Linked DNA regions of Streptomyces venezuelae. The protein of the gene in region 2 interacts with the protein of the main gene of each other region in a pairwise test. Links are inferred from orthologs where the notes say so. Each region holds a gene or a part of one and is shown on either strand. Other genes may lie near its edges.

Region 1 (7,222 bases), 1.9 Mb from region 2 along the record:
GTGGTCTGCGAGCGGTAGGAAGAGTACCGGGCGGATCGTCCACGTCACGTGCATGCCTGCGTAGGTCACTGCGAGCGTGCGGGGTTCGGAGTTGAGGAGTACTCGTCTGGTGTCGATGCGGCTTTCGTAGAGCCAGTCCCACGTAACTGTGGGGGCGTCCGGGGTGAGCTCCTTCGTGATGACCCGGAGCGCTGTGGAGAGCCAGCCGTCCGCCTGGGCCGCTGAGTAGGCGCCGAAGGCTGTCTTCACCATCGGGTGGTCCGGAGTCGTGAGGTCCTCCGCCCAGCACTCGCACCAGAAGCCGCGCTGGAGATCGGCGGCGCTCATGTCGGCGTTCAGCATGGGTGTCCGCCTGGAGGTTGTGCGTCCGTGAAGAGCTCCGCCGTCACCGTGTGGCCGCCGTCGCTGTTCCGCACCACCAACCGGTGGGCCAGTGCGCTGACCATGCCCAGACCTCGTCCGTGCGTCGCCTCCTCGTCCGGATGCTCGGCCTTCGGGGCTGTCTCCACGTCCCCGTCGTCCGTGATCGACAGCGCGATGGCCTGGGACGAGACCGCCAACGCCAGATGGAAGCTGCCCGACTGACGGCCGCTGGCCGTGTGCAGGATCGCGTTCGCGCTCAGCTCGCTCACGATCAATTCGGCGTCGTCCGCCAGCGGCGACCCTTGGAGGATGTCGCGCGTCCAGCGTCGGGCTCGGCTGACCTCCTCGGGGAGGCCTGGGCAGGTGAAGGTCCAGACTCGGGTACTGCTCGTATACTCGTGCATACAAGTTCCTTCGTGCTGGTGGGCCACCATGTGCAGCGGGTTCGAGCTAGATGAGTTTCACGCCGTCGTGGGCGCGAATGGCCGGTGGCGATGTCGCGTCGAGTGCGTCCAGGACGCGGATCGCGTAGGCCTCGTCGGCGAGTTCGGTGACTTCGTCGCGGGTCGCCCAGCGCAGAGCTCGGGTCTCGTCGCCGGGCGTGGGCGTACCGTCGGCGGCCTCGCATCGGAAGACCATGGAGACGATCAAGCCCGTCATGTTCTTGTAGATGCCGGTCAGGGTCGCGGGGAGTGCGATTTTGATGCCGGTCTCTTCGAGGACCTCGCGTTGCAGGGCCTCGGGGATGGTCTCCGCGCGTTCGAGGATGCCGCCCGGGGGTTCCCACTTGCCGTTGTCACGGCGCTTGATGAGGAGGGCCCGGTCCCGGTTGTCGACGATGACTCCGGCAACGCTGACAGAGTGCGGGCGGTTCGTGCTCACGGTCCTCGCTCTCTTCCCGGAACCTCGCCGATGGCTAGGCTGCCCACCGTAGCAACAGCGCTCAGCTACTCGTCTAGATATCTAAAGGAGTACATGTGATGTCGCTCCCGAGCCGGCTCGGTGCCGTCGACCCCACCAGTGATCGTGCGGTCTTCCGGCAGATCGCCGACCAGCTGCGCGAGGCCATCGACCGGGGACGGTTCAAGGAGGGCGAGAAGCTGCCCTCGGAAGCCGAACTCGTCGAGCACTACGGGGTCTCCCGGATGACCGTCCGTAACTCCTTCTCGATTCTGCAGGGCGAGGGGCTCGTGCACGCCGAGCACGGCAGGGGCGTCTTCGTGCGGCCACGGCAGCCCGTGCGGCGGCTCGCCTCCGACCGGTTCTCCCGCCGCCACCGCGAGCAGGGCAAGTCCGCCTTCCTCATTGAGGCCGATGCCGCAGGCGGCCACCCGGACGTGGACAGCCTGGAGGTCAAGGAGGAGAAGGCCACCCAGGACGTCTCCACGCGGCTCGGAGGCGTACGGCGGGTGCTCGCGCGTCGGCGGCGGTATCTCCTCGACGGGCGGCCGGTCGAGTTTGCCACCTCCTACCTCCCGCTCGACATCGCACGCGGCACGCAGATCGCCGACCCCAACCCCGGCCCCGGCGGCATCTACGCCCGCCTCGAAGAGCTCGGTCACCACCTGGACCGCTTCGAGGAGGAGATCCGGGCGCGGATGCCTTCTCCCGACGAAGTGCGGACGCTGCGGCTGGCCTCCGGTGTGCCCGTGATCAGCCTCATCCGTACCGCGTACGACACGGAGGGGCGGGCCGTCGAGGTCTGCGACACCGTCATGGCGGCGGACGCCTACGTCCTGTCGTACCGACTCCCGGCCACCTGACGGCTGGTCCGAGAGACCGCTGCCCGTCCGGGCCCGGAGAACGATGAAGGCCCCGACCGGCGAACCGGGCGGGGCCTTCATCTGCCCTGACGGGCGAGTGCGGAGGATACGAGATTCGAACTCGTGAGGGGTTGCCCCCAACACGCTTTCCAAGCGTGCGCCCTAGGCCACTAGGCGAATCCTCCGCCGCAAACAATACAAGACGTTGGGGAGTGCTCGCGAACACGATCCACTCGGGGGGTGCCCGGGGAGGTCCCCGGGGCGGAACCGTTCCTCCCGGCGTCGCTTCCACGGCCCGGGATCCGCTAGTGTGGGGGCCAGCCCCTCACGTGGCGCTATCTGACTGAACTCCCCCAGGGCCGGAAGGCAGCAAGGGTAGGTCGGCTCTGGCGGGTGCGTGAGGGGCGCTTTGCGTTCCGCGCGGTCCTGGTTGTCAGTGGTCGCCTATAACCTCGTATGCGTGTCGTCTCTCGCCTTGTACCGCCGCTATCGCCCGGAGTCGTTCGCCGAGGTCATCGGGCAGGAGCATGTGACCGACCCGCTGCAGCAGGCGCTGCGGAACAACCGGGTCAACCATGCCTACCTGTTCAGTGGCCCGCGCGGCTGCGGCAAGACGACGAGCGCGCGCATCCTCGCCCGCTGTCTCAACTGTGAGCAAGGTCCCACTCCCACGCCCTGCGGCGAGTGCCAGTCCTGCCGCGACCTGGCGAGGAACGGGCCGGGCTCGATCGACGTCATCGAGATCGACGCCGCGTCCCACGGAGGCGTCGACGACGCCCGTGACCTGCGCGAGAAGGCCTTCTTCGGTCCCGCGTCGAGCCGGTACAAGATCTACATCATCGACGAGGCCCACATGGTCACCTCGGCGGGCTTCAACGCCCTCCTGAAGGTGGTCGAGGAGCCCCCGGAGCACCTCAAGTTCATCTTCGCGACGACCGAGCCCGAGAAGGTCATCGGCACGATCCGGTCGCGCACCCACCACTACCCGTTCCGGCTCGTGCCCCCCGGCACCCTCCGCGACTACCTCGCCGAGGTCTGCGGCCGCGAGGGCATGGCCGTCGAGGACGGCGTGTACCCGCTGGTCGTGCGGGCCGGTGCCGGATCCGTGCGTGACTCCATGTCCGTCATGGACCAGCTCCTCGCCAGTGCCCGCGAGGACGGTGTGACGTATGCCATGGCGACGTCCCTCCTCGGGTACACGGACGGCTCGCTGCTCGACTCCGTCATCGAGGCCTTCGCCTCCGGCGACGGCGCCGCGGCCTTCGAGGTCGTCGACCGCGTCATCGAGGGCGGCAACGACCCGCGCCGCTTCGTCGCCGACCTCCTGGAGCGACTGCGGGACCTCGTGATCCTCGCCGCCGTGCCCGACGCCGCCGAGAAGGGGCTCATCGACGCCCCCGTCGACGTCGTCGAGCGCATGCAGGCGCAGGCCGGCGTCTTCGGCGGCGCCGAGCTCAGCCGCGCGGCCGACCTCGTGAACGAGGGCCTGACCGAGATGCGGGGCGCCACATCGCCGCGCCTCCAGCTGGAGCTGATCTGCGCGCGCGTGCTGCTCCCGGCGGCCTACGACGACGAGCGCTCCGTCATGGCCCGCCTCGAGCGCCTGGAGCGCGGCGGGAACTTCGTGCCCGGTGGTGGGCAGGGGGCCGGTCCCTCGATGGGGTACGTTCCCGGGCCCGAGGCCCACGCGGGCGGGCCGCAGGGTGGCGTGGCCATGCCGCCCGCCCCGCAGGGCCCGCCCGTGCCTCCGGGGGGCGGACCCGCGGCTGCGCGAGCGGCGGTTCGGGGGGCCGGCGGGGCGCCTGAGGCGGGGCCGACCCCGGCTGTGTCTCCTGCCTCAGCTCCGGCTGCACACCCTGCTCCCGCTCCGGCTCCCGCCGCGCAGGCGAGTGCTCCGGCGCCCGCAGCTGCCCCGGCCGCTCCGGCTGCCCCCGCAACTCCTCCCGCCGCCGAACCCGCCGGTGAGCGCCGGCCCGGTGGCTGGCCCACGGCTTCGGCTCCCGCACAGGGGGCGTCCGCGCCCCGCCCGGGCGGCTGGCCGACGGCGGCGTCCGCGGGTAGCGGCGCGCCCGCCTCCGCCCCGGCCCCTGCTCCGGCCCCGCAGGCCTCCGCTCCGGCTGCTGCCACCCCGCCGCCCCCGGCCGCCCCGATGGCCGCGGCACCCACGGGCGGGCCCGACCCGCGTTCCCTGTGGCCGAACATCCTGGAGGCGGTGAAGAACCGCCGCCGTTTCACGTGGATCCTGCTCAGCCAGAACGCCCAGGTGGCCGGGTTCGACGGGACGACCCTGCAGATCGGCTTCGTCAACGCGGGCGCGCGGGACAACTTCGCGAGCAGCGGCAGCGAGGACGTGTTGCGGCAGGCGCTGTCCGAGCAGTTCGGGGTGCAGTGGAAGGTCGAGGCGATCGTCGACCCGTCCGGGGGCTCGGCGCCTCCGCCCGCGGCCGGCAACTTCGGTGGCAGCGCTCCGCAGGCTCCGCGGCCCGCCGCGGCCCCGCAGCAGCAGGCTCCGCCCCCGGCCGCCGCTCCGTACTCACCGCCCACGCCGGCCCCGGAGCCCGCCCCGGCCCCTGCTCCGGCCGCGGCTCCGTCACGGGAGCACATCTCGCCCGAGGACGACATTCCTGAGGACGATGACCCGGATCTGGTCGAGTCGGCGCTGTCCGGGCATGACCTGATCGTGCGCGAGCTGGGCGCGACGGTGGTCGACGAGTACCCGAACGAGTAGCTGCCCGCACGGGGATTGCCGGGTAGGACGCCGACCCCGCCGCTTCGCGGCGGATGCCTCCCTCCCACCCACCCGTTCACCCGGCACCGCCACCACGAGGTAGGAACCCGGCCCCCCTGGACCTTGAGTGGGTGTGCCCGCTCCTACTCCCACCGGACGGTGCGGGGTGAACGGGCGGGTGGGTGGGAGTGATCCGGCGCGAAGCGGCGGGGTAGTCCGGAGTGGGCCCGCACCCGAAGGCCCAAACGTGCCGGGGACTGGAGGAACGTACAGGAGGGGGACGCGCGTCCAGTGGGTGGCCCGTACGAACGGGAGGAGCCGCGCGGGCTACCCTGACCCCGTGAAGGTCCTCGTCATCGGCAGTGGTGCCCGCGAACACGCCCTGTGCCGCTCTCTGTCCCTCGACCCCGACGTCTCCGAGCTGCACTGCGCCCCCGGCAACGCCGGCATCGCAGAAGTGGCCGAGCTGCACGCCGTCGACGCCCTCGACGGCGCCGCCGTGGCGGGCCTCGCCCAGCGCCTGGGCGCGGGGCTCGTCATCGTGGGCCCGGAGGCCCCCCTCGTGGCCGGCGTCGCCGACGCCGTGCGCGACGCGGGCATCCCCTGCTTCGGCCCCTCCAAGGAAGCCGCCCAGCTGGAGGGCTCCAAGGCGTTCGCCAAGGACGTGATGGCAGGCGCGAGCGTGCCGACCGCCCGGTCGTACGTCTGCACCACCCCCGCCGAGATCGACGAGGCACTCGACGCGTTCGGAGCGCCGTACGTCGTCAAGGACGACGGGCTCGCCGCCGGCAAGGGAGTCGTCGTCACGGACGACGTCGACGTGGCCCGCGCCCACGCCCTCGCCTGCGACCGCGTCGTCATCGAGGAGTTCCTGGACGGCCCCGAGGTCTCCCTCTTCGCCGTCACCGACGGCGAGACGGTCGTCCCGCTCCAGCCCGCCCAGGACTTCAAGCGCGCGCTCGACGGCGACGAGGGCCCGAACACGGGCGGCATGGGCGCGTACTCGCCCCTCCCGTGGGCCGACCCGAAGCTCGTCGACGAGGTCATGCAGAGCGTGCTGCAGCCGACCGTGGACGAGCTGCGCCGCCGCGGCACCCCGTTCGCGGGACTGCTGTACGCGGGGCTCGCGATCACGAGCCGCGGCGTGCGTGTCATTGAATTCAACGCCCGCTTCGGCGACCCCGAGACCCAGGTCGTCCTCGCCCGCCTCAAGACCCCGCTCGCCGGGCTCCTGATGGCCGCGGCGACCGGCAACCTCGCCGACCTGCCCCCGCTGCGCTGGAGCGACGACGCCGCGGTGACCGTGGTCGTGGCCTCGTACAACTACCCGGGTACGCCACGCACGGGGGACCCCATCGAGGGCCTGGACGAGGTCTCGGCGCAGGATGCCCCGGATGCGTACGTCCTGCACGCCGGAACGAAGCGCGACGGCGACGCCATCGTCAGCGCGGGGGGCCGCGTGCTGTCCGTGACGGCGGTCGGAGAGGGCCTCACCGAGGCGCGCGAGCGGGCGTACGCCGCGCTGTCCCGTATCCGCCTCGACGGGTCCCAGCACCGCACCGACATCGCGGCGAAGGCCGCCACGGAGGCGTGACGCACGCGGCTTCCCCACGCCGCCGGCGCGTGAATTTTCGGCCACCCCGAACCCCCAGGGCCCCGGATCTGACACTGGATCCGGGGCCCTTTCGGCATTCAGCTTTAGCCAAAGCCATTCCATCGGGTGACCGGTGGCCCATCCGGCTGACGACGACCGGCACCCCAACTAGGGTGCGGCGAAAGCGTTCAAGGCGCCCAGAGCCAAACAGACCACCGGCATTGCGATGTCGGTGGCGGGTGCCACAGTGGGGGAGTGAGCAAGACCAACGCCGTTGAAGTGCGCCGTCGGCTCCGGCCGGCGGCGACCGAACAGTAGGCAGCAGGGGGTGCCATCGGTCGTGTCAGGTACGGGTGTAGAGGTGGGCGCGCAGGCCGCGCGCTCCCGGGCCCTCGCCGTGCTGCGTCTGCGCAGCAGAGCGCTGGCCGTCGCCCTGCTGCCCGCGGCCGCCGCCGTCGTGCTGTTCGCGGCGGGGGCCACGGGGCATGCCGGTGGCGGGAGTTGGTACGTCGCGAGCTGGACCGTGGCGGTCGTCGCGCTGCTCGTCCTGCTCGCCGCGGGTGCGGTGGGCCTGGTCGTCGCGCGGGCGCGGCCCGCCCTGAGCCCCACCGTGCCGATCGCCGAGGAGTCGGCGCCCGATCTGTACCGCCTGGTGCGGGACCTCGCCGACCGCCTTGGCGTACCCGCGCCCTCGGCGATAGCGCTCACCCCGGACTGCGACAGCTGGCTCGAGGACCGTACGCATCCGGCGCACGGGCCGCAGACGGGGCAGGG
Region 2 (8,281 bases):
GTACGCGATGACGAAGACGGCGGCGGCGATCGCCGCGACGGTGGTCAGCGGCAGGGGAACGCGGGACAGCAGCACGTGCGACGCGGCGGACAGCGTCACGACGAGTGCCGTGAAGAGCGCCGCGCGCACCACTCTGAGCTGAATCCCGGATATGTCCATCGCGGAGGAGTGTGCCATGCGTTCCTGTGAGCGGTCCCTACAGCCCCGGGATCCGGCCGTTGCGGAACAGGTCGACGAAGATCTGGTGGTCGGCACGCGCCCGTGCGCCGTATGAGTGCGCGAAGTCGACGAGCAGCTCCGCGAAGCCGTCCTCGTCCGCGGCGATCGCGGCGTCGATGGCGCGCTCCGTGGAGAACGGCACCAGGTCGGAGTGGCCGCTCTCGTCGTCCGCGGCGGCGTGCATCGTGGCCGTGGCGCGGCCCAGGTCCGCGACGACGGAGGAGATCTCGTCGAGGTCGTCGATGTCCGACCAGTCCAGGTCCACGGCGTACGGCGACACCTCGGCGACGAGCTGGCCCGCGCCGTCCAGCTCGGTCCAGCCGAGCCACGGGTCGGCGTGGGCCTGGAGCGCGCGCTGCGAGATGACCGTGCGGTGGCCCTCGTGCTGGAAGTAGCCCCGGACGGCCGGGTCCGTGATGTGGCGCGAGACGGCGGGGGTCTGCGCCTGCTTGAGGTAGATCACGACGTCGTTCTCCAGGGCGTCGCTGTTGCCCTCCAGGAGGATGTTGTACGACGGGAGGCCCGCGGAGCCGATGCCGATGCCGCGACGGCCCACGACGTCCTTCACGCGGTACGAGTCGGGGCGGGTGAGCGAGGACTCCGGCAGCGTCTCCAGATAGCCGTCGAACGCGGCGAGCACCTTGTACCGCGTGGCGGCGTCGAGCTCGATGGAGCCGCCGCCGGCCGCGAAGCGGCGCTCGAAGTCGCGGATCTCGGTCATCGAGTCGAGCAGCCCGAAGCGGGTCAGGGAGCGGGCGTCGCGCAGCGCGTCCAGGAGCGGGCCCTGGGCGGTGTCCAGCGTGAAGGGCGGCACCTCGTCGCTCTTGGCGCCCGTCGCCAGGTCGTGGATCCGCTCGCGGTACGCCGCCGCGTACGTCCGCACGAGGTCGGTGATCTGGTCGTCGCCGAGCGCCTTCGTGTACCCGATCAGAGCCACGGAGGCGGCGAAGCGCTTCAGGTCCCAGGTGAAGGGGCCCACGTACGCCTCGTCGAAGTCGTTCACGTTGAAGATCAGACGGCCCTGCGCGTCCATGTACGTACCGAAGTTCTCGGCGTGCAGGTCGCCGTGGATCCACACCCGGCCCGTGCGGTCGTCGAGGTAGGGCCCGCCGTGCTGCTCGCGCTCCAGGTCGCCGTAGAACAGGCAGGCCGTGCCGCGGTAGAACGCGAAGGCGGAGGAGGCCATCTTCCGGAACTTGACCCGGAACGCGGCGGGGTCCGCGGCGAGCAGCTCGCCGAACGCGGTGTCGAAGACGGCGAGGATCTCCTCGCCGCGCTGCTCAGCCGTGGGCTGCGGGACCGACATCGCTGGGTGCCTCCTGGTACAGGGGTGGTGCGTGACACAGGGACGGACATTCCGCCCCCGGGGACAGGGGGATTTTCCGCCCCCTCGGGACAGGTGTTCCGCCCCTTCCAACGCTCGACCGTACCTCCGAGTGCCCGTCGGCTGTCGGCGCTCCGGATTAGACTTCCACGCTGTCCCCCCAGACTGTCCGCAGCCTGTAGCCCACCGTTCTCCGGAGGCCTCCCACCGTGACCAAGCCGCCCTTCACGCACCTGCACGTGCACACCCAGTACTCGCTGCTTGACGGTGCCGCGCGGCTCAAGGACATGTTCGACGCGGCCAATGAGATGGGCATGACGCACATCGCCATGTCCGACCACGGCAACCTGCACGGGGCGTACGACTTCTTCCACTCGGCGCAGAAGGCGGGCGTCACGCCGATCATCGGCATCGAGGCGTACGTGGCGCCGGAGTCGCGCCGCAACAAGCGGAAGATCCAGTGGGGCCAGCCGCACCAGAAGCGCGACGACGTGTCCGGTTCGGGTGGTTACACGCACAAAACGATCTGGGCGGCGAACAAGACGGGCCTGCACAACCTCTTCCGGCTCTCCTCGGACGCCTACGCGGAGGGCTGGCTGCAGAAGTGGCCCCGCATGGACAAGGAGACCATCTCCCAGTGGTCGGAGGGTCTCATCGCCTCCACCGGCTGCCCCTCGGGCGAGCTGCAGACGCGGCTGCGGCTCGGCCAGTTCGACGAGGCGGTGAAGGCCGCCGCCGAGTACCAGGACATCTTCGGCAAGGACCGGTACTTCCTGGAGCTGATGGACCACGGCATCGACATCGAGCGCCGGGTCCGCGACGACCTGCTCCGGGTCGGCAAGAAGCTCGGCATCCCGCCCCTGGTGACGAACGACTCGCACTACACGTACGCGCACGAGTCCGTGGCGCACGACGCGCTGCTCTGCATCCAGACCGGCAAGAACCTCTCGGACCCGGACCGCTTCCGCTTCGACGGAACGGGCTACTACCTGAAGTCCACGGACGAGATGTACGCCATCGACTCCTCGGACGCGTGGCAGGAGGGCTGCCGCAACACGCTCCTGGTGGCCGAGCAGATCGACACCACGGGCATGTTCGAGAAGCGCGACCTGATGCCGAAGTTCGACATCCCGGAGGGCTTCACCGAGGTCACCTGGTTCCAGGAGGAGGTCCGCCGCGGCATGGAGCGCCGCTACCCGGGCGGTGTCCCCGAGGACCGGCAGAAGCAGGCCGAGTACGAGATGGACATCATCATCCAGATGGGGTTCCCGGGGTACTTCCTGGTCGTCGCCGACTTCATCATGTGGGCCAAGAACAACGGCATCGCGGTCGGCCCGGGCCGAGGCTCCGCGGCCGGTTCGATCGTGGCGTACGCGATGGGCATCACCGACCTCGACCCGATCACGCACGGACTGATCTTCGAGCGGTTCCTCAACCCCGAGCGCGTCTCCATGCCCGATGTCGACATCGACTTCGACGAGCGCAGGCGCGTCGAGGTGATCAGGTACGTGACGGAGAAGTACGGCGCCGACAAGGTCGCCATGATCGGTACGTACGGCAAGATCAAGGCGAAGAACGCGATCAAGGACTCCGCGCGCGTGCTCGGATATCCGTACGCGATGGGCGACCGCCTCACCAAGGCGATGCCCGCCGACGTCCTCGGCAAGGGCATCGACCTCTCCGGCATCACCGACCCCAAGCACCCGCGCTACAGCGAGGCGGGCGAGATCCGGGGGATGTACGAGAACGAGCCGGACGTGAAGAAGGTCATCGACACCGCGAAGGGCGTCGAGGGACTCGTCCGGCAGATGGGTGTGCACGCGGCCGGCGTGATCATGTCCAGCGAGCCGATCGTCGACCACGCCCCGCTCTGGACCCGGCACACCGACGGCGTGACCATCACGCAGTGGGACTACCCCCAGTGCGAGTCGCTCGGCCTGCTCAAGATGGACTTCCTGGGCCTGCGCAACCTGACCATCATGGATGACGCCGTCAAGATGGTGCGGGCGGGCAAGGGCATCGACCTGGAGATGCTCTCCCTCCCGCTCGACGACCCGAAGACGTTCGAACTGCTCTGCCGCGGTGACACGCTCGGCGTCTTCCAGTTCGACGGCGGCCCGATGCGCTCGCTGCTTCGCCAGATGCAGCCCGACAACTTCGAGGACATTTCCGCCGTCTCGGCCCTGTACCGGCCGGGCCCGATGGGCATGAACTCGCACACGAACTACGCCGAGCGCAAGAACGGCCGCCAGGAGATCACGCCGATCCACCCGGAGCTCGAAGAGCCCCTGAAGGAGACGCTCGGCCTCACCTACGGCCTCATCGTGTACCAGGAGCAGGTGCAGAAGGCCGCGCAGATCGTCGCCGGGTACTCGCTCGGCGAAGCCGACATCCTGCGCCGCGTGATGGGCAAGAAGAAGCCCGAGGAGCTGGAGAAGAACTTCGTCCTCTTCCAGGCGGGCGCCCGCAAGAACGGCTACTCGGACGAGGCGATCCAGGCCCTGTGGGACGTCCTGGTCCCGTTCGCCGGATACGCGTTCAACAAGGCGCACTCCTCCGCGTACGGCCTGGTCACCTACTGGACCGCCTACCTGAAGGCGAACTACCCGGCCGAGTACATGGCCGCCCTGCTCACCTCGGTGAAGGACGACAAGGACAAGTCGGCCGTCTATCTGAACGAGTGCCGCCGCATGGGCATCAAGGTGCTCCCGCCGAACGTGAACGAGTCGGTGCACAACTTCGCCGCCCAGGGCGACGACACGATCCTGTTCGGTCTGGAGGCCGTCAGGAACGTCGGTTCGAACGTGGTGGAGTCGATCATCCGGTCGCGCAAGGCGAAGGGGAAGTTCACGTCCTTCCCCGACTACCTGGACAAGGTCGAGGCCACCGCCTGCAACAAGCGCACCACGGAGTCGCTCATCAAGGCGGGCGCCTTCGACACGATGGGGCACACCCGCAAGGGCCTCACCGCGCAGTACGAACCGATGATCGACAACGTGGTCGCGGTCAAGCGCAAGGAGGCCGAGGGCCAGTTCGACCTCTTCGGAGGGATGGGGGACGAGTCCGGCGGCGACGAGCCGGGCTTCGGTCTCGACGTGGAGTTCTCCGAGGAGGAGTGGGAGAAGACCTACCTGCTCGCCCAGGAGCGCGAGATGCTCGGCCTGTACGTCTCCGACCACCCGCTCTTCGGCCTGGAGCACGTCCTGTCCGACAAGGCGGACGCGGGCATCGGGCAGCTCACCGGCGGTGACTTCTCCGACGGGTCGGTCGTGACCATCGGCGGCATCATCTCGGGCCTGCAGCGCAAGATGACCAAGCAGGGCAACGCCTGGGCGATCGCCACCGTCGAGGATCTCGCGGGCTCCATCGAGTGCATGTTCTTCCCGGCCACGTACCAGCTGGTGTCGACGCAACTCGTCGAGGACGCCGTGGTGTTCGTCAAGGGACGCCTCGACAAGCGCGAGGACGTGCCGCGGCTCGTCGCGATGGAGATGCAGGTCCCCGACCTGTCGAACGCGGGCACCAACGCGCCTGTGATCATCACGATCCCGACGGTCAAGGTGAGCCCGCCGATGATCACCCGCCTCGGCGAGGTCCTCAGCCACCACCGCGGCAACAGCGAGGTGCGGATCAAGCTCCAGGGGGCGCAGAAGACCACCGTGCTGCGGCTCGACCGGCACCGGGTGAAGCCGGACCCGGCGCTCTTCGGCGACCTGAAGGTGCTGCTCGGCCCGTCCTGCCTGGCGGGCTGACCCGGCCCGCCTTCACCGGCTGCCGCATGCCATGAGGGGCGCACCCGAAACGGGTGCGCCCCTCATGCGTGCCATGTGTGCCTGGGTGTGCGTCAGTTGTGACCGAAGCGTCGCTGGTGCTTACGGGCAACATCAGCAGGGCTGCCCTGGGCCTGCGACTGCATCGACTGCTGTGCGTCCACCGCGGTCGACTTGGCCTGCTCCTGCGCCTGCTCGGCCTGCGAGGAGCGGTCCTGCTGGCCGCCCTGCTTGCGGTTCTTGTTCTTGGCCATGGTGATCTTCCTCCTGAGGGGGATCTGGGGGCCAGGACGCGACCAGATTCACATATGGCGACAAAGTGTGCATTTCAGAGAATTACCGTGCGTAATAAGCCCAGTCGGGAAGCGATCCGCCGATGCGCCACGCCGAAGATCGAGTTCCGGCCGTTAACCTCCGCCGGGTCGGGCAGACTCGAAGGGAACCCCCTCCAGGCACGTCAGGGAACCTCCAGGGAAAGAGGGTGGACCGCGTGGATCGCTGCATCGTCCTGGTGGACGCCGGTTATCTGCTGGGTGCCGCCGCGAGTCTCCTCGCGGGCGAACCGTCCAGGTCCCGGATCACCGTCGATCACTCCGCCCTCATCCAGGGCCTGCGCGAACGCGCGGAAGCCGACACCGAACGCCCCCTCCTGCGCATCTACTGGTTCGACGGCGCGCCCGACCGCGTACCCCAGCCCGAACACCGCAGGCTGCGCGTCATGCCGCGCGTCACCGTCCGCCTGGGCGCCCTGACCCGCAGCGACGGCCGGTGGGCCCAGAAGGGCGTCGACGCCGCCATGCACGCCGAACTGACCGAGCTGGCCCGCAACCGCGCCTGCTCCGACGTCGTGCTCGTCACCGGCGACGGCGATCTGCTGCCCGGCATGATGGCCGCCAAGGAACACGGCGTCGCCGTCCACCTGTGGGCCGTACAGGCCGCCGACGGCGACTACAACCAGTCCGAGGACCTGGTCGCCGAGGCAGACGAGCGGCGCGTCCTCGACCGCGCCTGGATCACCAAGGCCGTCCGCCCCAAGGAGCTCACCGGCATCTGCGCGCCCCCGCCCGTGCCGCGCCCCGAGATCGCCGCGATCCTCTCCGCCCCGCTGCCGGAGTCCGCGCTCGCCGCCGCCGCGCAGCACACCGAGGAAGAGCCCCAGGACCACCACCCCGAACCCGCCGCCAACGGCAGGCGGCCCGACGAGCACCGCATGCCGCCCGGCAAGGGCGTGCCCACCCCCAAGGACCTCGCCGCCCTGCGCGGCCCCGGCACCCAGCCCGCGCAGCACCCCACCAACGCGACGCTGCGCTGGTCCTCCGACAAGGGCTGGGTCGAGCGCCCCGGCGCCGCCGCCGAGGGCGCCGAGGCCGCGGCCCTGCCCACCCTCGCCCAGCTGACCACGGCCGAGCAGCGCTGGGCCGACCGCGAGGAGGACATCACCACCGTCGGCGGCGACCCCTTCGAGGTCGGACAGGTGTTCGCCCGGCGCTGGATGGCGCGCCTCCCCGAGCAGCACAGCCTGCAGAAGCTGTCGACGATGTACCCCCGCATCCCGCACCGCGTCGACGGCGAGCTGCTCCGCTACGCCGCACGGTTCGGCCTGCTCGCGCACAAGGACGACCAGATCGACGAGCACGACCGGTACGCGATCAGGGCCGGCTTCTGGCGCGAGGTCGACGCACGCACGGCCACCGAGCACGCGCCCGCGGGGGACCGCGCAGGGGATTGATACGGACGTACGGGGCGCCCCGGGCGCAGTCCGTGACCGCCGACCCCGTAGGCTCGTCCTTCGTGAGTACGCGCCCGACACCGGCAGTCCGACAGGGACTCCGTCAGGAACACGGCAACGACGCCGTCTGCGCGGTGCGCGACCTGGTGAAGACCTATCCGGCCGCCCGCGCCCGGCGCGGCAGGCCCGCGACCCCCGAGGTCCGCGCCACCGACGGGATCGGTCTCACGGTCGGACGCGGCGAGATCTTCGGTCTGCTCGGTCCCAACGGCGCCGGCAAATCCACCCTCGTACGCCAGCTGACCGGGCTCATGCGGCCCGACAGCGGCAGCGTCGAGATCCTCGGCCACGACATCGTGCGGCACCCCGAGCGGGCCGCGCGGATCCTCGCGTACCTCGGTCAGGAGTCCACCGCTCTCGACGAGCTGACCGTGTCGCTCGCCGTCGAGACGACCGGGCGGCTGCGTGGCCTCGACGTGCCGCGGGCGCGGGCCGAGCGGGACGCGGTCCTGGAGGAGCTCGGGCTCACACCGCTGGCCTCGCGGCCGCTGAAGAAGCTCTCCGGCGGGCAGCGCAGGCTCGCCTGCTTCGCCACCGCGCTGGTGGGGGAGCGGCAGCTGCTCGTCCTGGACGAACCCACCACCGGCATGGACCCGGTCGCGCGGCGCGCCGTCTGGGCGGCCATCGACTGGCGCAGGGCCGAGCGCGGCACGACGGTGGTCCTCGTGACCCACAACGTCATCGAGGCGGAGACCGTCCTCGACCGCGTCGCCGTGCTCGACCAGGGCAAGGTCATCGCCTGCGACAGCCCCGCCGGGCTCAAGGAGAAGGTCGCGGACGAGGTCAGGGTGGAACTGGTGTGGCGGGAGCGGGCGCCGCTCGACGTGCCCGAGGTGGCCGCGCTGCGGTCCTCCGCGGTGGAGTCGGGGCGCCGCTGGTCCCTGCGGCTCGCCCCGGACGAGGCGCGGGCCGCCGTGGCCGCCGTCACCGGTGGTGCCGCGTTCGCCGCGCTGGACGACTTCACGCTGGCCACGCCCAGCCTGGAGGACGTCTACCTCGCCCTCGGCGGCAGCGGACGGGGGCTGGTGAAGGCGTGACACCGAGCACAGTGCGTAGGAACAGCGACAGAAGGGTTGCCCGGTGAGTGCCGTTCCCCTCGAAGCCGTGGTGCGGGCCGACGGGCGTGCCGAGGCGGCCGGTCCGGAGCCGGCGCCCCTCGGGCCGCCCGCCCGGCTCCTG
Region 3 (7,132 bases), 2.2 Mb from region 2 along the record:
CGGACCAAGAACAATCCCGTGCTCATCGGCGAGCCCGGCGTCGGCAAGACCGCCGTCGTCGAGGGGCTCGCCCAGCGCATCGTGAAGGGGGACGTCCCCGAGTCGCTGAAGAACAAGCGGCTCGTCTCCCTCGACCTGGGCGCCATGGTCGCCGGCGCGAAGTACCGCGGCGAGTTCGAGGAGCGCCTCAAGACCGTCCTCTCCGAGATCAAGGAGAGCGACGGGCAGATCATCACCTTCATCGACGAGCTGCACACCGTCGTCGGCGCGGGCGCGGGCGGTGACTCCGCCATGGACGCGGGCAACATGCTCAAGCCCATGCTCGCCCGCGGCGAGCTGCGGATGGTCGGCGCGACCACCCTCGACGAGTACCGCGAGCGGATCGAGAAGGACCCGGCCCTGGAGCGCCGCTTCCAGCAGGTCCTCGTCGCCGAGCCGAGCGTCGAGGACTCCATCGCGATCCTCCGCGGACTCAAGGGGCGGTACGAGGCGCACCACAAGGTCCAGATCGCCGACAGCGCGCTCGTCGCCGCCGCGACGCTCTCCGACCGGTACATCACCTCGCGCTTCCTGCCCGACAAGGCCATCGACCTCGTCGACGAGGCCGCGTCCCGGCTGCGCATGGAGATCGACTCCTCGCCCGTCGAGATCGACGAGCTCCAGCGCGCCGTCGACCGCCTGAAGATGGAGGAGCTGGCGCTCAGCAAGGAGACGGACCCGGCGAGCAAGCAGCGGCTCGACAAGCTGCGGCGCGATCTCGCCGACAAGGAGGAGGAGCTGCGCGGGCTCACCGCACGCTGGGAGAAGGAGAAGCAGTCCCTCAACCGTGTCGGTGAGCTGAAGGAGAAGCTCGACGAGCTGCGCGGCCAGGCCGAGCGCGCCCAGCGCGACGGCGACTTCGACACGGCGAGCAAGCTCCTCTACGGCGAGATCCCCACCCTCGAACGCGACCTGGAAGCCGCCTCCGAGGCCGAGGAGGAGGCCGCGGCCCAGGCCAAGGACACCATGGTCAAGGAGGAGGTCGGGCCCGACGACATCGCCGACGTGGTGGGCGCCTGGACCGGGATTCCCGCCGGGCGGCTCCTCGAAGGCGAGACGCAGAAGCTGCTGCGCATGGAGGACGAGCTCGGCAAGCGGCTCATCGGGCAGGGCGAGGCGGTACGTGCCGTCTCCGACGCGGTGCGGCGCACGCGCGCCGGGATCGCCGACCCCGACCGGCCCACCGGCTCCTTCCTCTTCCTCGGCCCGACCGGCGTCGGCAAGACGGAGCTGGCCAAGGCGCTCGCGGACTTCCTCTTCGACGACGAGCGGGCCATGGTCCGCATCGACATGAGCGAGTACGGCGAGAAGCACAGCGTCGCCCGGCTCGTCGGCGCGCCTCCCGGGTACGTCGGGTACGAGGAGGGCGGCCAGCTCACCGAGGCGGTGCGGCGGCGCCCGTACAGCGTCGTCCTTCTCGACGAGGTCGAGAAGGCGCACCCGGAGGTCTTCGACGTCCTGCTCCAGGTCCTCGACGACGGGCGGCTCACGGACGGGCAGGGGCGGACGGTCGACTTCCGCAACACGATCCTGGTCCTCACGTCCAACCTCGGCAGTCAGTACCTGGTCGAGCCGCTCACCTCCGAGGAGGAGAAGAAGCAACAGGTCCTGGAGGTGGTGCGGGCCTCCTTCAAGCCGGAGTTCCTCAACCGGCTCGACGACCTCGTCGTCTTCTCCGCGCTCACCAAGGACGAGCTGGCGCACATCGCCGAGCTGCAGATCAACCGGCTCGCGAAGCGGCTCGCCGACCGGCGGCTCACGCTGGACGTCACGCCCGAGGCGCTGGCCTGGCTCGCGGACGAGGGCAACGATCCGGCGTACGGGGCGCGGCCGTTGCGGCGGCTCATCCAGACCTCCATCGGCGATCAGCTCGCCAAGGAGATCCTCGCGGGCGAGGTGAAGGACGGCGATGTGGTCCGCGTGGACCGTTTCGAGGATGGGTTGATCGTGGGCCCCGCGTCGGGCTCCCCTGCGGGTAAGTCGCTGTAGTCGGCATCCCGTCTGCCGGAGCAGGTGGTTCGCCGCCTGCGGCAGGATCGTGGTTGCTCGCGCAGTTCCCCGCGCCCCTGACGGGCGCGCAGCGCCCTCCAAGGGGCGCGGGGAACTGCGCGATCGGGCACGGCTGTCCGCAGATGGCGAACGGCAGAAACCCGGCAGACGCGGGGCCGGGCTTGCCCCGGGGGCCCCTTCCTGAGAGAGGATGGGCCCATCCATACGAAGGGACAAAGTACGTGAGCATCGACCCGTCCTCGATTCCGAATTTCGGGGGACAGCCCGAACCGCAGCAGGGCGCAGGACCGGCGGGCCCCGTCGTCCCCGACCAGGACCTGGTCAAGCAGCTCCTGGACCAGATGGAGCTCAAGCACGTCGTCGACGACGAGGGCGACCTCGCGGCGCCGTGGGAGGAGTTCCGTACGTACTTCATGTTCCGCGGCGAGGACGACCAGCAGGTCTTCTCGGTGCGGACGTTCTACGACCGGCCCCACCAGATCGAGGAGAAGCAGCGGCTTCTCGAGTCGATCGACGACTGGAACCGCCGGACCCTGTGGCCGAAGGTATACAGCCACACGCACGACGACGGCACGGTCCGCCTCATCGGCGAGGCCCAGATGCTGATCGGCACCGGCGTCTCGCTGGAGCACTTCGTGTCGTCGACCGTCAGCTGGGTGCGCGCCGCGATCGAGTTCGACCGCTGGCTCGTCGAGCAGCTGGGCCTGGAGTCCGAGGTCGACTCCGCCGAGGGCGAGACCAACGAGAAGCCGGGCGACGCCGAGGCCTGAGGGCCGCCCGTAGGCATGTGAGAGCCCGGCGGGATGGATGCAGTCCAGCCCGCCGGGCTCTCGGCGTGCGCGGTGCGACCTCAGCCCGCCAGTGACTTGAGGCGCGTCACCGCCTCCTCCAGGACCGCCGTCTTCTTGCAGAACGCGAACCGTACGAACGGCGCGCCCGCGTCCCGGTGGTCGTAGAAGACCGCGTTCGGGATGGCGACGACGCCGGCCCGCTCCGGGAGTGCCCGGCAGAAGGCGAAGCCGTCGTTCTCGGCGAGGCCGAGCGGGGTGATGTCGGTCGTGATGAAGTACGTGCCGGCCGGGCGGTAGACGTCGAAGCCCGCCGCCGTCAGGCCCTCGCTCAGCAGGTCCCGCTTGGCGCGCATGTCCGCGCGGAAGTCGTCGAAGTAGGAGTCGGGGAGGGCGAGCGCCTCCGCCACGGCGTACTGGAACGGGCCCGAGGAGACGTACGTGAGGAACTGCTTCGCCGAGCGGACCGCCGAGACCAGCTCCGGCGACGCGGTGACCCAGCCGACCTTCCAGCCCGTGAACGAGAACGTCTTGCCCGCCGAGCCGATGCTGACCGTGCGCTCGCGCATGCCGGGGAAGGTGGCGAGCGGGATGTGTTCGGCTTCGTCGAAGACGAGGTGTTCGTAGACCTCGTCGGTGACGACGAGCAGGTCCCGTTCGACGGCGAGGTTCGCGATCTCGGTGAGTTCGGCGCGGGTGAGGACCGTGCCGGTCGGGTTGTGCGGGGTGTTCAGGAGGATCAGGCGGGTGCGGTCGGTGACCGCGTCGCGCAGTTCGTCCAGGTCGAGGCGGAAGCGGCCGTCGCCGGGGCGCAGGGTGACCGGGACGCGGGTGCCGCCGGCGAGGGCGATCGAGGCGGCGTACGAGTCGTAGTAGGGCTCAAGGGCGATGACCTCGTCGCCGGGCTCGACGAGGGCGAGCAGCGATGCGGCGATGGCCTCGGTCGCGCCCGCCGTCACGAGGACCTCGCGGTCGGGGTCGTACGAGAGGGCGTACCGGGCGAGTTGGTGCTCGGCGATCGCCGTGCGCAGCTCGGGGACGCCCGGACCCGGCGGGTACTGGTTGCCGCGCCCGTCGCGCAGCGCCCGCACCGCCGCCTCACGGACGGCCTCGGGCCCGTCGGTGTCCGGGAAGCCCTGGCCCAGGTTGATCGCGCCCGTGGAGACCGCGAGGGCGGACATCTCGGCGAAGATCGTCGTACCGAACTCGGCGAGGCGGCGATTGAGCAGCGGGCGCCCGCTCCCGGAAGTGGAGGTCATGGCCGCCATCCTGCGCCGAACCTCTGGAGTTCCTCAACTCTGCTTTGCGCCGGTGCGGGCAGGGGCATCCCCCTGTCACGCACGGAGCACGGCCCACGGGGGGACCGGCTTCGGGGGAACGGAAGGAGTGTGGGGGCCATGATCGTGGCTTTCGTCTTCGTGGCGGTGCTCGTGCTCGCGCTGGTCGCGGCGGTCGGTTACGGGGGACGCGGCCGGCGCGGGAACCGGTCGCGGTGGAGTGGTTCGGGGGCGGCGTCGGGGTCGGCGGGCGGCGGCAGCTGGTGGGCCGGGAGCGGACACGGGGGCAGCGGGTCCTCGTGCGGCGGCGGTTCGTCGTCGTGCGGCGGCGGCTCCTCGTGCGGAGGCGGGTCCTCCTGCGGGGGCGGTGGGTCCTCGTGCGGAGGCGGCGGGGGCGGATGCGGTGGAGGCAGCTGACACGGGGCAGCTGGTCCACCGGTCCACGGAAACGCCCGGCGGGGCGGCTCAAACCACCGCCGGGCGTTTCTGTGTCGTGCCATGTGGCTGTACTGAACAGTTGAACTGTGTAGCCCTCATGGGGATGGAAACCGTACGTAGTTGGGTAAAAGTGCAGTGGCAGTGTCGCCGACCATGATTCCCTCTTAAACGTCAGCACCGCCCTCGGACGTCCGGTACAGGTTTCACAGGCCGGCGCAGGTTTCACGGACCGGCGCAGGTTTCACCGACCGGCACAGGTTTCACGGACAGCGATCCGGAAACCCGTAAGACGTTTTCGTGGGCACGAGCCGGCATACCGACCGCCCGGAGCCTCTTCCGGGTGCGCCGGCCCCACCTCCATTGCGTGTTAGCGGAGCCGACCCATGCTCACGACCCTGAAGACTGGCTATACCGACACGCGCGCCGCGGATCTCGCCTGGGCCCTGGGGCGCGAGCCGTTGCCCGCGCTCGCCACCCTCGACCTCGAACTGGACGACGCAAGAATGCAGTTGAGGCTCCTCGGGGCCTCGCATCAGGTCCTCCTGGAGGAGGAGCGGGGCGGCTGTTCCGAGACGGTGGCCTGTATCCCCGGCAGCAGTACGCCGCTGCCGCTCGGCGTCTCCAAGCGCGTCGGCGAATGGGAGTACGAATTCGCGGCGCGGGTGGAAGTCCTGTCGCACGGCCAATTCGCGGGCCGCGCACAGGAATTGCTCGCCCTCGTCGCCGAGCACCCGCACGGGCTCGCGGGCGTCTTTCCCGGCAGCCCGCACGCGTTCACCGCGCTCCTCGCGCAGCGGCACGAAGGGGCCCTGATGTGGCGTACGTGGCACGCGTACCCCCAGGAGGGGCAACTCGTCGCGACCCGTACACGGGTGGGGGTGCGCACCCCGGTTTACACCCATGTGGGGGACCCGGTGTGAGCGTGCGGTGACGTAGCGTTCCAGGCGTGATCGAGTCGACGGTGCGCCTGCCGGTGTCGCCCCGGACGGGACGCTTCCTCGTCCTCACGGGCGTATTCGTCTGCGCTGCCTGCGGACTCGTCTACGAACTGGAACTCGTCGCCCTCGCCGCCTACTTGATCGGTGACTCGGTCACCCAGGCGTCCGTCGTGCTCTCCGTGATGGTCTTCGCCATGGGCATCGGCTCGCTCCTCGCCAAACGCCTCAGGCACCACGCGTCCGCCTGGTTCGGCCTCCTCGAATCGGCGCTCGCGCTGGTCGGCGGGTGCAGCGCCATGGTGCTGTACGCGGCGTTCGCGTGGTCCGGCGGCAGGGGCGAGCTGTGGGCGGGCGGTTCGCGGTATCTGCTCGTCGCGTTCTCCCTCGCCATCGGTGTCCTCATCGGCGCCGAGGTGCCGCTCCTCATGGTGCTCATCCAGCGCATCCGCAGACAGGATGCGGGCGGCGCGGTCGCCGACCTGTTCGCCGCGGACTACGTGGGGGCGCTGGTCGGCGGGCTCGCCTTCCCCTTCCTGCTCCTGCCACTGTTCGGACAGCTGACGGGCGCCCTGTTCACCGGCTCCGTCAACGCGATCGCGGGCGGCGCACTCGTGTTCGGCCTGTTCCGGCAGGATCTGAGCGTCCGCGCCCGCTGGGTGCTCCTCACCGTCAACGTCGTCGTCCTGTCCCTGCTCGCCTCCGCCGCCGTGCTCGTCGACGACTTCGAGCGGGCCGCCCGGCGCGCCGTGTACGGCAGGGACGTGCGGGTCGCCGTGCAGACCGACGTCCAGGAAGTCGTCCTCACCGGCGGGCGGCTCGGCTCCCTCGACCTCTTCCTCGACGGCCGCCTGCGCATCAGCGGACGCGACGAGGCGCGCTACCACCGGGGTCTCGTCGCCCCCGCGATGCGCGGGCCCCACGCGCGCGTGCTGGTCCTCGGCGGCGGCGACGGCCTCGCGGCCCGCGAGATCCTGCGCCACCCGGGCGTGCGCCGCGTCGACGTCGTCGAACTCGACACGGGCGTCGTCGACCTCGCACGGCACGACCCGGCCCTCAGCGAGCTCAACGCCCACGCCTACCGCGACCCGCGCGTCCGCGTGATCCACGCCGACGCGTTCCGTTGGCTGCGCCTCGCCCGCACGCGGTACGACGTGGTGATCTCCGACCTGCCCGACCCCGGCATCACGCCCAGCACGAAGCTCTACTCCCAGGAGTTCTACGGCCTCGCCACTCGCGTCCTCGCCGACGGCGGCCGCCTCGCCGTCCACGCCGGGCCCCTGACGACCAGACCCCGTGTCTTCTGGACCGTCGAGGCGACGCTGCGCGCGGCGGGGCTGCGGACCGTGGCGTACCGGGTGGGCGGCAGGGAGTCCGGGTTCGCCCCCGGGCCCGACCGCACGGCGGGCGGGCCGACGGCGCCCCGCGACTGGGGCTTCGTGCTGGCCTCGCGGACCCGCCCGGTCCTGCGCAGGGCGGCGGGGTCGGCGGTGGTGCGCGCCGGGGGGCCCGCGGCCGAGCTGACGCGGCAGCGGGGTCTCGCGCCGTCCACCCTGATGCATCCGCGTTACGCGAACTGACGTACACGGACCGGCGAACTGTCGCACATGGTGGCGGACACGTGGGTAGGCTCAATTGCCATGGA

What was found.
Region 1: the proteins of dnaE (region 2) and DEJ49_RS17205 interact in binary tests that used the Escherichia coli proteins (3 or more experiments, as listed by UniProt). The link is inferred for Streptomyces venezuelae from one-to-one orthologs.
Region 3: the proteins of dnaE (region 2) and DEJ49_RS19045 interact in binary tests that used the Escherichia coli proteins (3 or more experiments, as listed by UniProt). The link is inferred for Streptomyces venezuelae from one-to-one orthologs.

Annotation. Positions count from the first base shown.
Region 1 is NZ_CP029191.1:3,839,162-3,846,383, reverse strand. What follows is about bases 2,204-5,220. They hold DEJ49_RS17205 (DNA polymerase III subunit gamma and tau), read left to right. Parts: upstream 2,204-2,586; coding sequence 2,587-4,854; downstream 4,855-5,220. Other genes in these bases: purD (phosphoribosylamine--glycine ligase), read left to right, coding at 5,195-5,220. Outside these bases: DEJ49_RS17235 (hypothetical protein), read right to left, coding at 1-342; DEJ49_RS17230 (ATP-binding protein), read right to left, coding at 336-767; DEJ49_RS17225 (NUDIX hydrolase), read right to left, coding at 814-1,245; DEJ49_RS17220 (GntR family transcriptional regulator), read left to right, coding at 1,344-2,126; more of purD, read left to right, coding at 5,221-6,448; DEJ49_RS17195 (hypothetical protein), read left to right, coding at 6,789-7,222. UniProt on the Escherichia coli protein: Part of the beta sliding clamp loading complex, which hydrolyzes ATP to load the beta clamp onto primed DNA to form the DNA replication pre-initiation complex.
Region 2 is NZ_CP029191.1:1,978,767-1,987,047, reverse strand. The notes cover bases 1,420-5,495. They hold dnaE (DNA polymerase III subunit alpha), read left to right. Parts: upstream 1,420-1,752; coding sequence 1,753-5,295; downstream 5,296-5,495. Other genes in these bases: DEJ49_RS08885 (hypothetical protein), read right to left, coding at 5,388-5,495; DEJ49_RS08895 (DUF2252 domain-containing protein), read right to left, coding at 1,420-1,525. Outside these bases: DEJ49_RS08900 (hypothetical protein), read right to left, coding at 1-159; more of DEJ49_RS08895, read right to left, coding at 197-1,419; more of DEJ49_RS08885, read right to left, coding at 5,496-5,567; DEJ49_RS08880 (NYN domain-containing protein), read left to right, coding at 5,804-7,042; DEJ49_RS08875 (ABC transporter ATP-binding protein), read left to right, coding at 7,105-8,139; DEJ49_RS08870 (ABC transporter permease), read left to right, coding at 8,183-8,281. UniProt on the Escherichia coli protein: DNA polymerase III is a complex, multichain enzyme responsible for most of the replicative synthesis in bacteria. This DNA polymerase also exhibits 3' to 5' exonuclease activity. The alpha chain is the DNA polymerase catalytic subunit.
Region 3 is NZ_CP029191.1:4,218,895-4,226,026, forward strand. Bases 2,003-4,929 are described here. They hold DEJ49_RS19045 (pyridoxal phosphate-dependent aminotransferase), read right to left. Parts: upstream 4,106-4,929; coding sequence 2,900-4,105; downstream 2,003-2,899. Other genes in these bases: clpB (ATP-dependent chaperone ClpB), read left to right, coding at 2,003-2,028; DEJ49_RS19040 (YbjN domain-containing protein), read left to right, coding at 2,271-2,819. Also shown: more of clpB, read left to right, coding at 1-2,002; DEJ49_RS19055 (DUF2617 family protein), read left to right, coding at 4,936-5,472; DEJ49_RS19060 (polyamine aminopropyltransferase), read left to right, coding at 5,499-7,067; DEJ49_RS19065 (SRPBCC family protein), read left to right, coding at 7,128-7,132. UniProt on the Escherichia coli protein: Shows aminotransferase activity with methionine and histidine as substrates, and to a lesser extent also with phenylalanine.